Regions from separate parts of the Nocardiopsis sp. LDBS0036 genome, predicted to be linked through region 2. Evidence: riboswitches for the same ligand, from Rfam matches in the RefSeq annotation. Region 2 holds a riboswitch; each other region holds the start of a gene.

Region 1 (6,263 bases), 970 kb from region 2:
GCCTCGAACCGGAGCGGGAGCGCTCCACGACGTGAGCCCCGCCCGGGGCGGCCACGCGAAAGGGGAGCGGAGCACGTGCGGGGCACGTGCTCCGCTCCCCTCGGACGCGAAGGCGGTCAGGTCGGCGGCCGCGGCGGGACCGGGGCTCGCGACCCTCCCCCGTCCGGCTGGTCGGGCGGGAGGCTCCCGCTGGCGGGGGGCCGTCCGCGACCGTCCGCGAAGGCGGCACCTACCGGCCCTTCTTCAGGTCCTCCTTGCCCTGGCGCAGGCGCCCCTTGGCCATCTCGGCGCGACCCTCGTTCTTCATGCGGTCGTTGCCGGTGGCCTTGCCGGTGGTCTCCTTGGCCTTGCCCTTGACCATCTCGGCCTGGCTGCGGCCCTTCTCGGTGGCGCTCACGCTCTTCCTCCTTCGGTGGTTCCCGTGAGGAGCGGCGTACTGGCCTGCGAACCGCCCCTCTCCCCGTCCCCTGCCCGAAACAAGAAACCCTAAAATCCCCGCAAAACCCTCGAAACGCTCCACGCCCGCCGTCACCACCGCTGTTCCGCCCGAACACGAACCGGGGCCGGGCCCGCGAACGCGCGTCGCCGCCCCACCTCCGCGTCCGGGGGCGGGCCGTGTTTCCAAGGCTGCGGAACCCACCGCTCCGCGTGGGGGGGGGAGCCGTCGCCCCCCATGAGGTCTACGGAGCTCCCACGACGTCCTCGGGGCGCAGGGTCTGCAGCTCCGCCACCCCGGGGACCTCCCCCGCCAGGGCCGCCGTCTCGATCCGCCGCGACTGGCGGATCACGCTCTCCTCGAACAGCTTGCGGACCTCGCGCCCGTTGCCGTCCCCGAACACCCCGGCCCGCTCGACCACCAGCGCGCCCAGCGCCCCGCGCGTCTCCTCGGACACCAGGAAGTCGCTGCCCTCGGCCATCCCGACGAAGATCCGCACCAGCTCGTCCGCGTCGTAGGGGGCGAACTCCACCGTCCCGGAGAACCGCGACTCCAGCCCCGGGTTGCTCGCCATGAACTCGCGCATCTCCCCGGTGTAACCGGCGGCGATCACCACCACCTCGTCGCGGTGGTCCTCCATCAGCTTCAGGAGCGTGTCGACGGCCTCCTGGCCGAAGTCGGAGCCGCTGCCGCCCGGCCGGGCGAGCGCGTACGCCTCGTCGATGAACAGCACGCCTCCGCGCGCCCGGTCGAACACGTCACGCGTGCGCTGGGCGGTGTGGCCCACGTACGAGCCCACCAGGTCCGCCCGGCTGGCCTCCACCACCTGCCCCTGGGCGAGCACCCCCAGGGCCGCCAGCAGTTCCCCGTAGACCCGCGCGACCGTGGTCTTGCCCGTTCCCGGAGGCCCGGCGAAGACCAGGTGTCGCGAGGGCAGCGGGGCCTCCAGCCCGGCCGCCTGCCGCCGGCGTCCGGCCGAGATCAGGTTCACCAGGTCGGCCACCTCCCGCTTCACCGCCGCCAGGCCCACCATGGCGTCCAGGCGGCGCATCAGCTCCTCGACCTGACCGGCGTCCCTGGGCCCCTCCGCGACCCTGGCGGAGAGCCCGCCGTCCACGACGTCGGCGAGGTCCTCCGGCAGGATCAGTGACAGGTCCCGCGCCGAACCGAAGTCGCCGTCGACGATCCGGGTCGCCTGGGTCTGGACGGTCTCCTCGAACACGCGGCGCGCCTCGCGCCCGTTGCCGAAGGTCTCGTCGCGCTTCTGCGCCTGGAAGTGCCGGATGAGCAGCTCCCGGGTGCCCTCCCCCAGCGTGTAGCCCTGCCTGTCCGCCATCCCCGTGAAGATGGTCGTGAGCTGTTCGGGCGAGTAGTTCTCGAACTCGACGGTGCGGGCGACCCTCGACCGCAGCCCGGGGTTGGCGTCGAGGAAGCCGCGCATCTCGCTGGAGTACCCGGCGAAGATGACGACGACCTCCTCGCGCAGGTCCTCCATGAGTTTGATGAGGGTGTCGATGGCCTCCTGGCCGAAGTCCGATCCGCTGCCGAACTTGCGGGACAGCGCGTACGCCTCGTCGACGAACAGCACACCGCCCCGGGCCCGCTCGACCACCTCGGTGACCTTGGTGCTGGTGCCGCCCAGGTGCTCGGCCACGAGGTCGGGGCGGGCGGCCTCCACGAACTGGCCGCTCCCCAGCACGCCCAGGGAGCGCAGGATCCGCCCGTAGAGCCGGGCCACGGTGGTCTTGCCGGTTCCGGGCGGCCCGGAGAAGACGAGGTGGCGGCTGACGTTGAGCGCGGGCAGCCCCGCCGCCGCACGCTTGACGCTGACCTGCTGGAAGTTGACGAGGGCGCGGACCTCCTTCTTCACCCCGTCCAGGCCCACCATGGCGTCCAGTTCGGCCAGCAGTTCCTCCAGCGGCCGCACCTCCCCCTCGGGCGCGTCCGGCACGGCCGCGCCGCCGCTGCCGGTCGCGGCCCGCGCCTGGACCCGGTCACCGCCCCCGTTCCCGGTGATCTCGGTGTCCTCGGTCTGCACGGTGGCGGTGTCCTCGGCGTCCACCCCCTCAGCGGCGTTGCCGGAGACCGTGCACCCCACCAGGCGCACCCGGCTGGTGCCGTACACGGCCAGCCCGGAGCCGTCCCCGTCACGGACCACGGTGTCCTCCAACGTGACCACGGCCCCGTTCTCCACGCCGACTCCGGCCGACGCGCACCCGCTCACCGTCGACGAGCGCAGGACCAGGCGCGACTCGCCCCCCGCGTAGACACCGTGCAGGGAACAGTCCGAGATCTGGATCCCGTCGACCTCGACCTCGGACCCTTCGTTGACGGTCAGCGCGTTGAGTCTGCTGTTGGTGACCGTCGCCGTGCTGACCGTGACCGTGCTGTCCTGCCTGACGAGGAGGCCGCCCTCGACGTCGTCCCCGGTCAGATCGGTCAGGCTTCCCCGCGCGTCGACGATGTGCACCATCGTCGGCGACTTCGAGGCGCGCAACCCGGTGACCTCGAACCTCCCCTTCTGCGCGGCGAACACGCTCCACTTCTCCCGTGCCTCCTGGGGGCTGTCACGCAGCTCGACGTCGGAGAGCGTCGTCCGGCACTCCTCGACGTAGACCCCGTTCCCATCGACACGGGCCAGGGACAGCCCCTCACCGCTGACCCTGGCCCCCTCCCCGTGGAGGCCTGTCCGGGCAACGTCCTCGATGACCAGGTCCCGGACGGTCAACGCGCCCCCGACGGTCGCCAGGGCGCTGGCCCTGGCGTTGGTGATGCGGCCGTGGGTGATGGTCAGCTCGGAGTCGTCCCAGGCGTACACGGAGTCGCCTCCGGCACGGCCGCCGTCCACCCTGAGGCGGTGGAACTCCGCCCTGGAGCGCCCGGTCACCCGTACCGGCCAGCCCCGGTCCCCGGTGATCGTCAGGTTGGTGAACTTCGGAGCGGCGGAGTCCCGCACGTGGACCGCCTGGGTCCTCTCCCCTCCGCAGTCGGTCAGGACGCAGTCGGTGACCGTGGGCGAGGCCTTGGAGATGTGCAGGGTGTGCCATGTGTCGTGGCCCCCGGTGAAGGTGGTCCGGCGGATCTCGGGGGAGCCCGGGCCCTCGACGACGAGCACGGCGTCGGTGAAACGGCAGCCGTCCACCTTGCCCGTGGAGCCGTCCATGTAGAGTCCGCCGCCCGCGAACCCGCAGTTGGTGAACTCGGCTTCGGTGTTCTTCACGTTCACTTGCGTACTCGCGGAGAAGACGCAGTCGACGGCCTTCAGGAAGGCTTCGGGGTGCACGTACACGGGCGGGTACTCGGCCGATGCGTTGCGCACGTGCACACCGTGCAGTTCCAGCCGCCCCTTGTGCACGTTGAACACGTTCGTGTCGCCCGCCGAGACCGTCACGGTGCCGGGGCCCTGGAGGGGCACCACGATGACGTGCCGGTTCACACCGATCACCTGGGGTTCGGCGTAGTGGCCCGGCTCGACGTGCAGGTACAGGTCACTTCCCGCGTACATCGGGGCCCGCAGCGCCGCGTCCAGACTGGGGAAGGCGTAGGGGTCGGTCTGCGAGATTCGGACCGTGTACATCCATCGGCTCCCGGGGGGTGAGGGCACGGCGGCGCGGACCGTGCGAGGAATACGCGGTACGTACCGTATCGGCCGGTTGTGTCGTGCGGTGCCGGCCGCGCTCTCCCGCCCGCGACTGGCCGCCTCCGGCCACGCCGGGACCATGCCGGGGCCACGCCGGGACCGCGACGGGGGAAGGCCCCCGGACCTGGCCCGGGAGGGGAACGGTACCCTCGTCGAGCCAGTCGAACTCCACCTCGTGGGGCAGGGAACCCGGTGCGAATCCGGGGCTGACGCGCAGCGGTGAGGGTGACGGGCGGGCACGCCCCGGGGACGCGGTTCCCCGGGACAGCCACTGGAGCGCACGCTCCGGGAAGGCGCTCCGCACCGGTCGATCCCGAGTCCGAAGACCTGCTGGCGCTGGCGGTGACGGGCCGCCAGGTCAACCGAGGACCCCGCGAACGGGTCCCTGACCAGAAGGACGCGCATGTCCCCGATGGGCTCCCCATCCCCATCCCCCACCGTCCGCGCCCGGCGCGACCGCTGCCCGGGCGCCCTGCGGCCCTGGCCCGCCGACGACGGGCTGCTGGTCCGGCTCCGGCTCGTCGGCGGCAGGCTCCCCGTCCGTTCGCTGCGCGCCCTGGCCGCCGTGGCCCGGGAGTACGGCGACGGCCGGATCCACGTCACCGGGCGGGCCAACCTGCAACTGCGCGCCCTGCCCGGAAGCGGGGGGCGGCTGTCCCCCGAGGTGCTCCGGGCCCTGGAGGGCACCGGCCTGCTGCCCTCGCCCTCCCACGAGCTGGTCCGCAACATCATGGTCTCCCCCCGCACGGGGCTCGGGGCTGGAAGAGCGGACCTGCGGCCCGTGGCCGCCGAGCTGGACGGGCTGCTGTGCGCCGAACCGCGCCGCGCCGCCCTGCCCGGCCGATTCCTCTTCGTCCTGGACGACGGAAGCGGCGACCTGCTGGAGCGCTCCTGCGACCTGGGGGCGGTCGCCCTCGACGCGCGTACCGCCCAGCTCAGGGTCGGGGAGCACTGGGGCCCGCTGACACCGCTGGAGGAGGCCCCGGCCGCGCTCGTGCGCCTCGCCGACCGGTTCCTGGAGCTGCGCGGGGACGGCCCCGACGCCCCCTGGCACGTGGCCGAACTCCCCTCGCCCCTGATCGACCCGGCGCCGCCCGCCCCGGGGCTGCCCGAGCCCGCGCCACCGCTGCCGCACGGCCCGGTGCCCGGGATCGGACGGCACGTCCCCGTGCCCGAGGAGGGCCTGGACCGGACCGCCGCCGACGCGCTCGCCGCCGAAGCCGTCGAGGCCGGATCCGGCGAACTCGTCGTCACGCCGTGGCGCGCCGTCCTCGTCCCCGCAGGACACGGGACCGCGTCCGGGCGGCACAGGCTCGCCCCCGAGGAACACGGACCCGGCCCCGACAGGCCGGTCCCGGCTGACAAGCACATTCCCGGACAGCCCGACCACGTCCCCGGGGAGGCGCGGTGACCTCCCCGAGAAGACCGAACCGGCACTACGAGTACGTCGACGACGGGCCCGCCATCTACGCCGACTCCTTCGCCACCATCCGGCGCGAGGCCCGGCTCGACCACCTGCCCGCCAACGCCGAGCGGCTCGCCGTGCGGATGATCCACGGCACCGGCCAGGTCGACCTCGCCGACGACCTCGTCGTCCACCCCGACCTGGTCCCCGCGGCGCGCGCCGCCCTCCGGGCCGGTGCGCCGATCCTGTGCGACGCGCGCATGGTGGCCTCCGGCGTGACCGCGAGCCGCCTGCCCAGCGACAACGAGGTGCTCTGCCTCCTGGGTGACGAGCGGGTGCCCGGCCTGGCCCGGGAGTGGGGCACCACCCGCACGGCCGCCGCGGTGTCGCTGTGGGAGCCGCTGCTCGACGGCGCCGTGGTCGCCGTCGGCAACGCGCCCACCGCCCTGTTCCACCTGCTGGAGATGCTGATCGACGGCGCTCCGCGCCCCGCCGCGATCGTCGGCTGCCCGGTCGGCTTCATCGGCGCGGCCGAGTCCAAGCAGGCGTTGACCGAGCTGCGCGACCGGCACGGCCTCGACGTCCCCTACGTGACCGCGCGCGGCCGTCGCGGGGGTTCGGCGATGGCCTCCTCGGCCCTCAACGCACTCGCCAAGGAGGAAGAGTGACCGGCCGTTTCCACGGCGTCGGCGTCGGCCCGGGCGACCCCGAGCTGATCACCCTCAAGGCGGCCAGGCTCATCGCCGCGGCCGACGTCGTCGCCTACCACGCGGGTGTGGGCA
Region 2 (6,263 bases):
GGACACGGCACGAGGGGGCCGCGGCGTTCGCCGCGGCCCCCTCCCGTGTTTCAGCCTCCTGGGGACTCCTTGTGGATCGGCCTCAGCTTGCGGGGGCCGGTTCGGGCGCCCACGGGGTTCTGGAGGGGCTGGAGGTGAGACTGCAAGCAGGACTGCGCCGTAGGCGTCCGTTGAGGGTGGTGGCGGGCGACGGTGTGGGCACGAGCCGTCTCACCGGAGGCGCCACTGTGCCTGCTTCAACCCGATTCCCGTTCTCCGGGCGCCCGGACACGGACCGAGGCGAAGCGGAGGTCCACAAAAACACCGCCGGGCTCACGCCAGGTCGGCGCGCACCCGGCGGGCCGCCTCGACCATGTTGCGCAGGGCCTGTTCGGCCTCGGCGTAACCGCGCGTCTTGAGGCCGCAGTCGGGGTTCACCCACAGGTTCCGGGCGTCGATGTGCGCGACCGCCAGCCGCAGCGCCCCCTCGATCTCCTCCACCGAGGGCACCCGCGGGGAGTGGATGTCGTACACGCCCGGGCCGATCCCGCGCCCGTAGCCGCGCTCGCCCAGGTCCCGCACCAGCTCCATGCGCGAGCGGGCGGCCTCCACGCTGGTGACGTCGGCGTCCAGCGCCTCGATGCCGCCGACGATCAGCCCGAACTCCGAGTAGCACATGTGCGTGTGGATGGTCGTGGACGGCGACACCCCCGACGTGGCCAGGCGGAAGGAGCCCACCGCCCAGTCCAGGTACCGCGCCCGGTGCTCCGAGCGCAGCGGCAGCAGTTCGCGCAGGGCCGCCTCGTCCACCTGGATATGGCGGATCCCGGCGCGTTCCAGGTCGGCGACCTCGTCGCGCAAACTCAAGGCCACCTGGCGTGCGGTCTCGCCCAGCGGCTGGTCGGTGCGCACGAACGACCAGGCGAGCATGGTGACCGGACCGGTCAGCATGCCCTTGACCGGCTTGTCGGTGCGCGACTGGGCGTAGGTGGTCCACTCGACCGTCATCGGCTGGGGGCGCGAGACGTCGCCGAACAGGATCGGCGGGCGCACGCACCGCGAACCGTAGGACTGCACCCAGCCGTTCTCGGTGGTGGCGTAGCCCTCCAGCTGCTCGGCGAAGTACTGGACCATGTCGTTGCGCTCGGGCTCGCCGTGCACGAGCACATCCAGTCCGATCTCCTCCTGGAGCGCGACGACCCGGTCGATCTCCTCGCGCAGGACGGCCTTGTAGGCGTCCTCCGCCAGTTCCCCCCTGCGGTGCGCGGCGCGGGCGCGGCGCAGCTCGGCGGTCTGCGGGAAGGACCCGATGGTGGTCGTGGTGAGCGGGGTGTCGGTGGGCCTGCCGCGTTCCCGCGGGCGCTCGTAGGCGTCCGGGCCCAGGGCGTCGAGGCGGGCGCGCACGCGCGCGTCGGTGAAGGCGGGGGGACGGACGCCGCCCCGTCCGGTGTGCTCGGACTCGGCGCCCTCGGACAGCACGCGGCCGAGCAGGGCCGTCTCCTCGGCCTTCTGCCTGGCGAAGGCCAGGGCCCCGCGCAGCTCGGGGGCCAGGGAGGGCTCGGCGTCCAGGTCCAGGGGCACGTGCAGCAGGGAGCAGGAGGTGCTCACGGTCAGCTCGTCGGTGAGGGCGAGCAGGGTACCGAGCGCGGCGACGGCGGCCGGGATGTCGGTGCGCCAGACGTTGCGCCCCTCCACCACGCCCGCGACCAGGCGGGTGGCACCCAGGCCGGAGACCCGCACCAGGTCGTCCACGCCCTCGTCGTCGGTGACCAGGTCCAGGCCGACCGCCTCGACCGCGGAGTCCTTGAGGACGCGCAGGGCGGCGGAGCCGATGGAGCCGAAGTAGGTGGACACCAGCAGGGAGGGGCGGTCGGTGACCGCGCCCAGGTACTGGTAGGCGCGCTCCAGGTGGCCGACGGCGGCGCGGCCCTCGTCGGTGGCCAGGATCGGCTCGTCCAGCTGGACCTCGGTGGCGCCCGCGGCCCGCAGGTCGCCGAGCAGCTGGGCGTAGGCCTCCAGGAGCTGGTCGAGCAGCTGGACGGGTTCCCAGCCCTCGGGGGCGCCGTCGGCGGGCTTGGCCAGCAGCAGGAAGGTGAGCGGACCGACCAGGACCGGGCGGGTGTGGAAACCCGCCTCGGCCGCCTCTCGGAACTCGGCGACGGGCTTGTCGCCCACCAGGCGGGGACGGCTGCCGGGCGAGAGCTCGGGGACCAGGTAGTGGTAGTTCGTGTCGAACCACTTGGTCATCTCCAGCGGCGGGGCGCCCTGTTCGCCGCGGGCGAGCGCGAAGTAGCGGCGCAGTTCCTCCTCGCGGTCCGCCGCCGCGGCGGGAGGGGCGAAGCGGGAGGGGACCAGGTCGAACAGGACCGCGGTGTCCAGCACGTGGTCGTAGTAGGAGAACGTGTTGGAGGGGATGTCGTCGACACCGGCCTCGCGCAGCTGGGCGTAGACGCCCAGGCGCAGCCCGGCGGCGACCTCGTCCAGTTCGCGGGCGGTGGTGCGGCCCCTCCAGTGGGACTCGCAGGCGCGCTTGAGCTCGCGGGCGGGGCCGATGCGCGGGTAGCCGTGCACGGTCGAGCGCACGGAGGGGCGTGGTCCGCCCGGGGCCGCGGACGGCGCGGGGGTCGTGGTCATGAGCTTCTCTCCCTCGTCGAAAGCCGGGTACCGGCCGCGAGGGGAGAAGAGGGGAGGACACGCCGACGGACGCGCCGCGGGCGCGCACCGGACCTGCCACCGCCTCCGGCCCTCCCTCGGGGCGCGGGACCACCGGCGCCGCGGGTGCGTCGCCGGGTGGAGGCAGGTCTTCGGACTCGGGGGCGCGGGCGGTGCCGACACCGCTCCTCCTACTGGCCGCCGCTTCCCGGTGTGCGGTCTCCGCGACCGGCACTACCAGTGCTCATGGCGACGTTCGTTCCCCCATACCGCTGCGGGGCAGTCCCGGACTCGCACCGGGTTCCCTCTTGCGACATGGTTCCGCCCCGCCCGTTCCGGGCCGGACCCGGGACGCGGGGGTGGATCATGTACCTTCCACGGCTGCAAGTATAGGGAGGGCCCCCTTCGCCCCTGTACCCGGCGTGCGGCCCCATGCGCCCGGCCCGGACGGTGAGAACCCCCGTCCTTCGACCGGCGTCACACACGAAGTCAAGCGTTGCGCGGGTGAGCTCCCCTCTGCTCCCCGCGGACGTTCGTCTGAGCGATGAACGTGGAGATTCCCTCGTGAGTAAGCAGTCCCGCCTCGCCATGGCACCGGACCACCCCCTGATCACGGTCGTGGTAGCCCTGGCGGTCCTGGCGGGCATGGTGTTGTTGGCCACCCGCTCCTCCGGGGAGCCCGAGCCCGGGCCGCGGACGCATGGAGCGCCGGTCTCCGAGAGCGAGCCGTCGCCCCCGGCCTCCGGTGAGCCCGACGGGCTCACCGAGGTGGACGCGGCCGCGGTGGCGGGCCTGGAGGAGGCCGAACTGCCCTACGACGGGGAGATCTCCGTCGCGGTGACCTATCCGGTGATCCCCAACGCCGAGCCGCTGGCCGACTTCCTGGAGCGTGAGCTGACCGACGAGGTGCACGCCTTCGAGGCCGCCAGCCCCGGCGCGGTCTCCTTCGAGGCGGGGTGGAACCTGACCGCGGCGCGCGACGGCCTGCTGGGGGTCCGCGTGACCCGGGTGGAGACCGACTCCGAGGGGTCCCGGGAGGGGTACACCACCTACTGGTACGACACCGAGACCGCGGCGCACCACCCCTCCGCCGCACTGGTCGGCGGCCAGGAGCAGCTGGAGGAGCTCAACGGCCTGGTGCGCGGCGCCGTCGGAAGCGGGGAGGGCGGGGAGGGCCCGGCCGACCCCGGCGTCGTCCACCCGATCAGCTCCCTGTACGACTCGGTGGGCTTCAACCCCGACGGCGACCTGGTCGTGGAGTTCGACGCCGGGCAGGTCGCCCCGGCGGAGGAGGGCCGCACGCGCGCGGTGGTCGCCGCCGGTGAGGCCGAGGGCCTGCTGTCCGAACTGGGCCTGCGCGTGCGCGACGCCGCGACCGTGGGCGTGGAGGACTTCTCCATCGCCGCCCCGCCCCAGGCCGACAAGGACGGCCAGGAGGAGGGCGCCGTGCCCGGGCAGGTGCCCGCGGTGGACCCCGAGGTCGACTGCTCCGACCCCGAAACCAAGTGCGTGGCGCTGACCTACGACGACGGGCCCGGCGGGCGCACCCCCGAACTGCTGGACGCCCTCGCCGAGTACGACGCGCGGGCCACGTTCTTCGTCACCGGCAACCCCGTCATGGAGCACCCGCACACGGTGCGGCGCGCCTACGCGGAGGGGCACGAGATCGCCAACCACACCCTGAACCACCCCGACCTGGCCGGTCTGGGCGCGGGAGGGGTGCGCGCGGACCTGGACGTCGTGCAGGCGCTGGTGTACCGCGAGACCGGCTACACCATGAACCTCATGCGCCCGCCCTACGGCTCGACCGACGAGGGCGTGGCCTCGGTGACCGCGGACATGGGCCTGGCCCAGATCCTGTGGAGCGTGGACACCCTCGACTGGAAGGACCGCAAGGCCTCGGTGATCCACGACCGGGTGCTGGAGGGCGCTTCGGACGGGGCGATCATCCTCATGCACGACATCCACGGCACCACCGTCGACGCCTCCCGCACGGCCATCCGGGAACTGGACGAGCAGGGGTACACCATGGTCACGGTGTCCCAGCTGCTGGGGACCACGACCCCCGGCCAGAGCTACATGGACGGGGTCCCCGACGCCCCGGAGGAGGACGCCGACCCCTCCGAGGAGGCCGGTGAGCCCGCTGAGGGGGCCGAGGAGGCTTCCGAGGAGGCCTGAAGGGCGCGGCGTCACGGCGCGGCGGGCGGTTCCGGGTGAGGATGGCCCCGGGAGGGCTTCGGGGCCGCGGCCGGTGGGACGCACGGGGTGCGGAGCACCGGGTGGGGACGGAAAGGACGACCCGCACGGGTGTTCCCGGTCTCCGGCGCGCTGCCCGTCCCGGAGCGGTGACCACATGTGGTCACCGCTCCGGGACGGGTGACGGCGTCCCCTATGTTGCTCCCAGCAGCAGCCGTGTTGGCCACCCGCTGAGGGATGAGGGAGTCCGGTGTTGTCGTCGACTCGAGTCCACCCGAACGAGGCCGCCCCCTGCCCCGGGGCCGGGGGGAACCGGCCGTGGGAACGCAGAGCCCGGTGGCCCGGGGCGGCGCTGGTCGCACTGGTCCTGCCCCTGGCCGCGTGCGGCACCGAGGGGATCGCCTCCGGGGGCGGTGAGGACCCGGAACTGATCACGGTGGTGGCGGCGGAGCCGGGGGACGGGGTCACCGAGTGGCGCGGGGACGCCTCCGACTTCGAGGACCACCCGTACAAGCCCGAGGGGCTCACGATCGACGTCGCCTACCCGGTGTTCTCGGGTGCCGACGCCTTCGCCGAGGAACTGGCCGCCCGGGTGGACCAGGAGGTGCGGGACTACCGGGGCGCCAGCCGGGATCCGGTGAGTCTGGGCGTCGACTGGGAGGTGGTCGCCGCCGGGGACGGGGTGCTGGGCGTGCGCCTGGTGCGCACCGAGGAGGACTTCCACGGCCTGCGCCAGGGGTACGGGACGTACTGGTACGACGCGTCCACCGGCCACACCGCCTACTCCACGGAGCTGCTGGCCGACGACGCGGCGCTCCGGGAGCTCAACGGGATCGTCCGCGCCTCGTTCGCCGACGAGGAGGCGGTGGACGCGCGGGGGCTGCAACCGGTGATGCGCACCTACGACTCGATGGGGTTCAACGGCGACGGGGACCTGGTGGTGGAGTTCGACGACGGGCACCTGTCCCCGATCGTGGAGGGCCACCCCCCGTCCTCGGAGCCGGGGCGGATGGTCGCGGTGGTGCCCGCCGAGGAGGCCGCGCCCCTGCTGTCCGGCCTGGGCGAGCGGGCGCGGGAGGCCGCCATGGCGGAGGAACCCGTGCTGGCCGTGGAGGCCCCCGACGCCGAGCCCCCGGCCGACCCGCCGGTGCCGGGGGCGGTCTCGGCGGGAGACCCCGACCTGGACTGCGCCGGGGCCAAGTGCATCGCGCTGACCTTCGACGACGGACCGGTGGCGACGACTCCGCGGCTGCTGGACCTGCTGGCGGAGGAGGAGGTCGCGGCCACCTTCTTCCTCAACGGCAACCCGGCGCTGACCCGGCCCAGCGTGATCCGGCGCGCCTACGCCGAGGGGCACGAGATCGGCAGCCACAACCACCTGCACGAACGCATGCCCGATGCCTTCGAGGGGGAGGAACTGGTCCACCAGGTGGCCG
Region 3 (6,263 bases), 960 kb from region 2:
TCGGAGGGCTCTACGGTATCCAGCAGGCGATACTCGTGGTCTGCGCGGCGCTCGTGTCGGCCTTCCTCGCGGCCGGGTCCACCCGGCGGGCCACCGGCGCCGGGAAGGCGGGCGACCCCGGCGGGCCCCGCTGAGAGGGCCGCCGCAGGGGTCGCCCGGCCGGGTGCCGCTGTCCGCGGCACCCGGTCAGACGGCGGCGCGCACGGCGTCCGCGAAGCGGGCGGCGAGCCGGGGGTGTCCGGCCCAGTGGACGTGCAGGTAGGAGGCGTGCAGCGTCGGTGAGGCGAAACCCTCCGGCGCTCCCTCGATCTCCCACGCCGGGAGGTCGCCGCGGGCACCGGGGGTCAGGGCGGTGCGGTGGAACTCGTGCCCAGTGACCCGCTCTCCGGCCCGGGTCAGCAGGGTGTCCCCCGGTGAGACCGCCTCGGGGTAGCGCAGGGTGAGCCGCCCCGTCATCCGGGCGCGCGCGGGGACGGCCCCGGCCATGGGCTCGCCGTCCAGGGACTCGGCCAGGTAGAGCAGACCCGCGCACTCGGCGACGGTCGGCACCCCGTCCCGCGCCGCCTCGCGCAGCTGGGTCAGCAGGCCGCGGTTGGCGGCGAGCTCACCGGCGTAGACCTCGGGGAAGCCGCCGCCGAGGTAGACGCCCCGGGTGCCCGGGGGCAGCGCGGTGTCGCCCAGCGGATCGAACGCGACGACCTCGCACCCGGCGGCGGTGAGCAGTTCCTCGGTCTCGGCGTAGCGGAAGGTGAAGGCCCGGCCGCCCGCCACCGCGACCACCGGCCGCCGGGACGCGGGGGGTTCGTGGGGTCCGTGGTCGGTGTGGGCTGTGTGGCGCTCACCGGGTCCTCCGGGGGCACGAACCGTGTGGGTCTCGTGGTCCGTGTGGGCTGCGTGGGGAGCCTGGGACTCCTCCCGCGTCCGCGCCGGGTCTTCGGGCGGGGTGCCGGGACCCGAGTTTTCCCATGCCCGTGTCCGACCTTCGAGCGGAGTACCGGGAACCGATGTCTCCCGCGCCTGTGCCGGGTCCTCGGGCAGGGACCCCGGAGCGGGTGTTCCCAGTGCCAGTGCCGGATCCCAGGACCGGGCGTCCAGCGCGGGCGCGGAACGGGCCACCGCGAGCAGCGCGTCCAGGTCCACCTGGCGCGCGACGTGCTCCCCAAGCCGTTCGACCACGCGCGCCGACTCCGCCCGCTCCGACGCCGGAACCAGTCCCAGGTGCCGGGACGGGCTGGCGAGCCGCTCGTCGCGGTGGACCACGCCGAGGACGGGCAGGTGCGTGGCCCGGGTGATCTCGGCGACGTTGCGCACCGAACCCGCCTGGTTGAGGATCACCCCGACCACCTCGACCGCCGGGTCGTAGGCGGCCATCCCCGCCACCAGCGCGCCCACCGAACGCGACATCCGCGACACGTCCACCACCAGCACCACCGGTGTCCGCGTCAGGGCCGCGACGTGCGCGGACGAGGCGAACCCGTCCGTGCCCAGCCGCCCGTCGTGCAGGCCCATCACACCCTCGATGACGGCGACGTCCGCGCCGCGCGCCCCGTGCAGCAGCAGCGGCGCCATCCGCTCCACGCCGACCAGGTGCGGGTCGAGGTTGCGGCCCGGACGCCCGGTGGCCAGGGCGTGGTAGCCGGGATCGATGTAGTCGGGGCCCACCTTGTGGCCGCTCACCGCGTACCCGGCGTCGCGCAGCGCCGCCATCAGCCCGGTCGCGACCGTGGTCTTGCCCTGCCCGGTCATGGGCGCGGCGATCATCAGCCGGGGCAGCGCCGTCGGCCGTGCACGCGGTGTCGGCCGGAGCAGCCCTGTCGGCCGGGCCGACGGCGTCGGTCCGGCCCCCGCTTCTCCGGTTCCCGCGTACTCCCCGGCGGCCTCCGCGGGCCCGGCCGTCCGGCTTCGCGAACCCTCCGAGGTGCCCCGGGAGGTCACCACTCGATGCCCCGCTGCCCCTTGCGCCCGGCGTCCATGGGGTGCTTGACCTTGGTCATCTCGGTGACCAGGTCGGCGGCCTCCAGCAGCCGCGGGTCGGCGCGGCGGCCGGTGATCACCACGTGCTGGCGGCCGGGGCGGTCCCGCAGGGCGGCCAGGACGTCCTCGACGTCGACCCAGCCCCAGTTGAGCGGGTAGGTGAACTCGTCCAGGATGAGCAGGTCGTGCGTCTGGTCGGCGAGCCTTCGCCTGATCTCCGCCCAGCCCTCGGCGGCGTCCGCCGCGTGGTCCTCGGCGTCGCCCTTGCGACGGCTCCACGACCAGCCCGAACCCATCTTGTGCCACTCGACCGGACCGCCCTCGCCGGTCTGCTCGTGCAGCTCACCCAGGCGTTCCAGCACGGTCTGCTCGCCGATGCGCCACTTCGCCGACTTGACGAACTGGAACACCCCGATCCGCCAGCCCTGGTTCCAGCCGCGCAGCGCGAGGCCGAACGCGGCGGTCGACTTGCCCTTGCCGTCACCGGTGTGCACGGCGAACACGGGCTGGTTGCGGCGCTGGCGCGTGGTGAGCCCGTCGTCGGGGACGACGAGCGGCTGTCCCTTGGGCATCAGGCGGCCCTCTCTCGTACGGCGGTGCCCAGCGCGTCGGCGCTGACCTCGCTGACGGGCATGTGGTCGGCGCCCAGGCGGGCGGCCAGGGAGGCGGCCAGGCCCAGGCGCAGCGGCCCGGACTCCCCGTCCACCACGACGGTGGTCACGCCCAGTCCGGCGACGTGGTCGGCGGCGGCCATCGCGCGGCCCACCGCCCCCTTGCCGCCGGTGGCCCGGCCGTCGGTGACCACGACCAGGAGCGGACGCAGCCTCGGGTCCCGCAGCCGCTCGCGGCGCAGGACGCGGGCCGCCTCCTCCAGGCCCTCGGCCAGCGGGGTGCGCCCCCCGGCGGGCAGGTCGTCGAGGCGGGCCGCGGCCACGTCCACCGAACGGGTCGGCGGCAGCGTGAGTTCGGCCTCGCGTCCCCGGAAGGTGACCAGGCCGACCTTGTCGCGGCGCCGGTAGGCGTCCAGGAGCAGGGACAGGATCGCGGTCTTGACCTCGGTCATACGCCTGCGCGCCGCCATGGAGCCGGAGGCGTCCACGCAGAACAGCACCAGGTTGGTCTCCTGACCCTCGCGGACCGCGACGCGCAGGTCGCGGGGGCGCAGCCGCAGTCGGCCGCCGCCCTGGGGCCGCAGCGCGGCGGCCCGCACGGTCTCCACCAGGTGGACCGCGCTGCCCGCACCCCGGCCGGGCTCGGCGGCGCCGATCCGCCGGCCCCGCGTGCCGACGGCCCGGCTGCGCCTGCCGTCGGCGCCCTCGCCGGAGCCCCGCACGGTGAGCAGCCGGGTCCGGTAGGGGGCGGCGGCCCTGGCGGTGGTCGGGGAGGCGCCGGAGGGGCGGGGTTCGGGGGAGTCGCCCTCGGCATCCTCGGGCGCGTGCTCGGCTGAGGCGGGGGAGCGCTCCGGGTCGGGCTGTTCGCCGCCGGAGGTCTCGGCTTCCCCGGTGTCCCCGGCGTTGTCCGGGGGACTGGCGTTGTCGGAGGGATCCTGTGGGTCCTGTGTGTCTGACGGGGTTTCGGAATCGTCGCCGTCGTCGGTCCCCTGCGGGCCCGGCGGCTCCGGGGGGTCGGGCGGCGGTTCCTCGTCGCCCAGGATCCGGTCCAGGAGCTCCTCGTCGAGTCCCGGCGCGTCGAAGGGGTTGCGTCGGCGCCGGTGCGGCAGGGCGAGCGTGGCTGCGCGGCGGATGTCGGCCCGGGTGACCGAGGTTCGGCCCGACCAGGCCGCGTGCGCCATCGCCGTGCGCGCGGTCACGATGTCGGCGCGCAGGCCGTCCACGTCGTAGGCGGCGCACACCTCGGCGATCTTCAGCAGCGCGGCCTCGGACAGGCGCACCCGGCCCAGTGCCTCCCGGGCCGCCGCGATGCGTTCGGCCAGCGCCTTCTCGGCCCCGTGGTAGCGCCCGGCGAAGGCGGCGGGGTCGGCGTCGTGGGACATGCGCCTGCGCACCACCTCGGCGCGGATCGCGGGCTCGGACGGCGCGGCGACCTCGACGGTGAGTCCGAACCGGTCCAGGAGCTGCGGGCGCAGCTCGCCCTCCTCGGGGTTCATGGTGCCGATGAGCAGGAACCGGGCCGCGTGCTCCACGGAGAACCCGTCGCGCTCCACGGTGACCCGGCCGGTCGCGGCGGCGTCCAGCAGCAGGTCGACCAGGTGGTCGTGCAGGAGGTTGACCTCGTCGACGTAGAGGATGCCGCGGTGGGCCCGGGCCAGCAGGCCGGGTTCGTAGGCGACCCTGCCGTGGGTGAGGGCCTGTTCCAGGTGCAGGGAGCCCAGGACGCGGTCCTCGGTGGCGCCGACGGGCAGTTCGACCAGGCGCACCGGGCGGCTCTCCACGGCCGTGCCGGACCCGAAGGGCCCGTCGGGGGAGTGCTGCGCCGGGTCGGCGGGGTCCACGGAGAACCGGTCGCCCTGGTAGACGTCGACGGGCGGCAGGAGGGAGGCCAGGGCCCGGACCGCGGTGGACTTGGCGGTGCCCTTCTCGCCGCGCACCAGGACGCCGCCGATCTCCGGCGAGACGCTGGTGAGGACGAGGGACAGGCCCAGGTCGTCGAGTTGCTCGGCGTCGCAGCCGACGATTGCGGAAAAGGGGTAGTGCGGTGACCGCAATGGCATGTAGAGGCTCCCGCTCATGTCGCCATCGGTAAGGGACGGGCGCGAGGCCGGTCTTCGGACTTGCCGGGTCCTTCCTGGACGGAAGGCTCGGTTCACCGCAGCGGGCCTGTGCCGGAGTCTCACCGGGCTTCCCAGATTCTCCCCGCCGGCCGTCCCCACCGTTTCCGATGGCTGGGCCGTTGGGGCACCTCATGCCTGCCGCCACGATAGCGTCCGAGGAATGAAGGACGACAGCCGCCCTCCCGTCACCCACCACCGCCCGGATGCCGCTGCGCGGGGGAGTGGTGCACCCTCAACGGACGCCTGCGGCGCGGAGCCTGCTTCCGTCACCCACCGTGCCGCTGCGCGGGAGGACGGGGTCTCCCCGCCCACCGGGCGCCGGATCACCGTCGTCGGCATCGGCGCGGACGGCTGGCCCGGCCTGCCCGAGCGGCTGCGCGCGCTCGTCCTGGCCGCCGACACGGTGCTCGGCGGGCGCAGGCACCTGGCGATGCTCCCCGACCGGCCCCGGCAGCGCCGCCTGGCCTGGCCCTCACCCCTGCGCGAGGGCCTGCCGCCTCTGCTGGCCTCGCTCGACGCCGCCTCCGCCGACCCAGCTTCCGCCGACAGCGCCTCCCCTGACGGCCCCTCCACCGTGGCGCTGGCCTCCGGCGACCCCCTGGTGTCCGGCATCGCCACCACCCTGATCGACCTGCTGGGCGCGGACGCCGTGCGGGTGGAACCCGCCGTCTCCTCGGTCGCCCTGGCCCGCGCCCGCATGGGCTGGCCCGCCGAACGCTGCGCGGTGGTGGGCCTGGTCGGCCGCGACCCCCGCCTGCTGCTGCGCCAGCTCGCCCCCGGCCACCGCGTCCTGGTGCTCTCCTCCGACGGCGCCACCCCCGCCGCGGTCGCCGCCCTGCTGGTCGGCGCGGGCTACGGCGCCAGCCGGATGACCGTGCTGGGCGACCTGGGCGCGGACTCCGAGTCGCGCCTGGAGACCACCGCCGACCACTGGCTCGCGTCACCTCCCGGCACGGTGCCCCCGCTGCACGTGCTGGCCCTGGAACTCCTGGGCCCGCCCGGCCACGGCCTGGTCGCGGGGCTGCCCGACGACGCCTTCGAACACGACGGGCAGCTCACCAAGCGCGACCTGCGCGCCTCGGCGCTGGCCCGCCTGGCCCCCTCGCCGGGCCAGCACCTGTGGGACGTGGGCGCTGGCGCGGGCTCGGTGAGCATCGAGTGGATGCGCGCCCACCCCTCCTGCACCGCCACGGCGGTGGAGGCCCACCCCGAACGGGCCGCGCGGATCGGCCGCAACGCGGGCCGCCTCGGCGTTCCCGGCCTGGACGTGGTCACCGGCCGCGCGCCGGACGCGCTGGCCGGGCTGCCCGCGCCCGACGCGGTGTTCGTCGGCGGCGGCGCGACCCGGCCGGGCGTGCTCGACGCCTGCCTGGGGGCGCTGCGGCCGGGAGGGCGGATCGTGGTGCACGGGGTGACGCTGGAGACCGAGCACCTGCTCGCCGACGCCCACCGGCGCCACGGGGGCGAGCTGACCCGGATCGCCGTCGAGACCACCGCGCCCATCGGCGGGTTCACCGGCTGGACGCCCGCCCGCACGGTCACCCAGTGGTGTCTGGCG

The links. Region 2 has a riboswitch for cobalamin ahead of metE (5-methyltetrahydropteroyltriglutamate--homocysteine S-methyltransferase). Riboswitches for the same ligand answer to the same signal wherever they lie in the genome.
Region 1: another riboswitch for cobalamin. It lies ahead of UIS43_RS01835 (nitrite reductase); the one in region 2 lies ahead of metE (5-methyltetrahydropteroyltriglutamate--homocysteine S-methyltransferase).
Region 3: another riboswitch for cobalamin. It lies ahead of UIS43_RS01810 (VWA domain-containing protein); the one in region 2 lies ahead of metE (5-methyltetrahydropteroyltriglutamate--homocysteine S-methyltransferase).

The regions. Positions count from the first base shown of each region.
Region 1 is NZ_CP141103.1:476,784-483,046, reverse strand. Features, by position in the region: gene nhaC (Na+/H+ antiporter NhaC) at 1-35, shown strand, start outside; gene UIS43_RS01845 (CsbD family protein) at 230-397, opposite strand; gene UIS43_RS01840 (AAA family ATPase) at 681-4,013, opposite strand; cobalamin riboswitch at 4,218-4,426, shown strand; gene UIS43_RS01835 (nitrite reductase) at 4,480-5,487, shown strand; gene UIS43_RS01830 (precorrin-8X methylmutase) at 5,484-6,149, shown strand; gene UIS43_RS01825 (precorrin-2 C(20)-methyltransferase) at 6,146-6,263, shown strand, end outside.
Region 2 is NZ_CP141103.1:6,059,811-6,066,073, reverse strand. Features, by position in the region: gene metE (5-methyltetrahydropteroyltriglutamate--homocysteine S-methyltransferase) at 313-2,613, opposite strand; cobalamin riboswitch at 2,778-2,941, opposite strand; gene UIS43_RS25770 (polysaccharide deacetylase family protein) at 3,220-4,809, shown strand; gene UIS43_RS25765 (polysaccharide deacetylase family protein) at 5,081-6,263, shown strand, end outside.
Region 3 is NZ_CP141103.1:468,170-474,432, forward strand. Features, by position in the region: gene UIS43_RS01795 (hypothetical protein) at 1-134, shown strand, start outside; gene UIS43_RS01800 (cobyrinate a,c-diamide synthase) at 187-1,761, opposite strand; gene cobO (cob(I)yrinic acid a,c-diamide adenosyltransferase) at 1,932-2,546, opposite strand; gene UIS43_RS01810 (VWA domain-containing protein) at 2,546-4,639, opposite strand; cobalamin riboswitch at 4,673-4,817, opposite strand; gene cbiE (precorrin-6y C5,15-methyltransferase (decarboxylating) subunit CbiE) at 4,866-6,263, shown strand, end outside.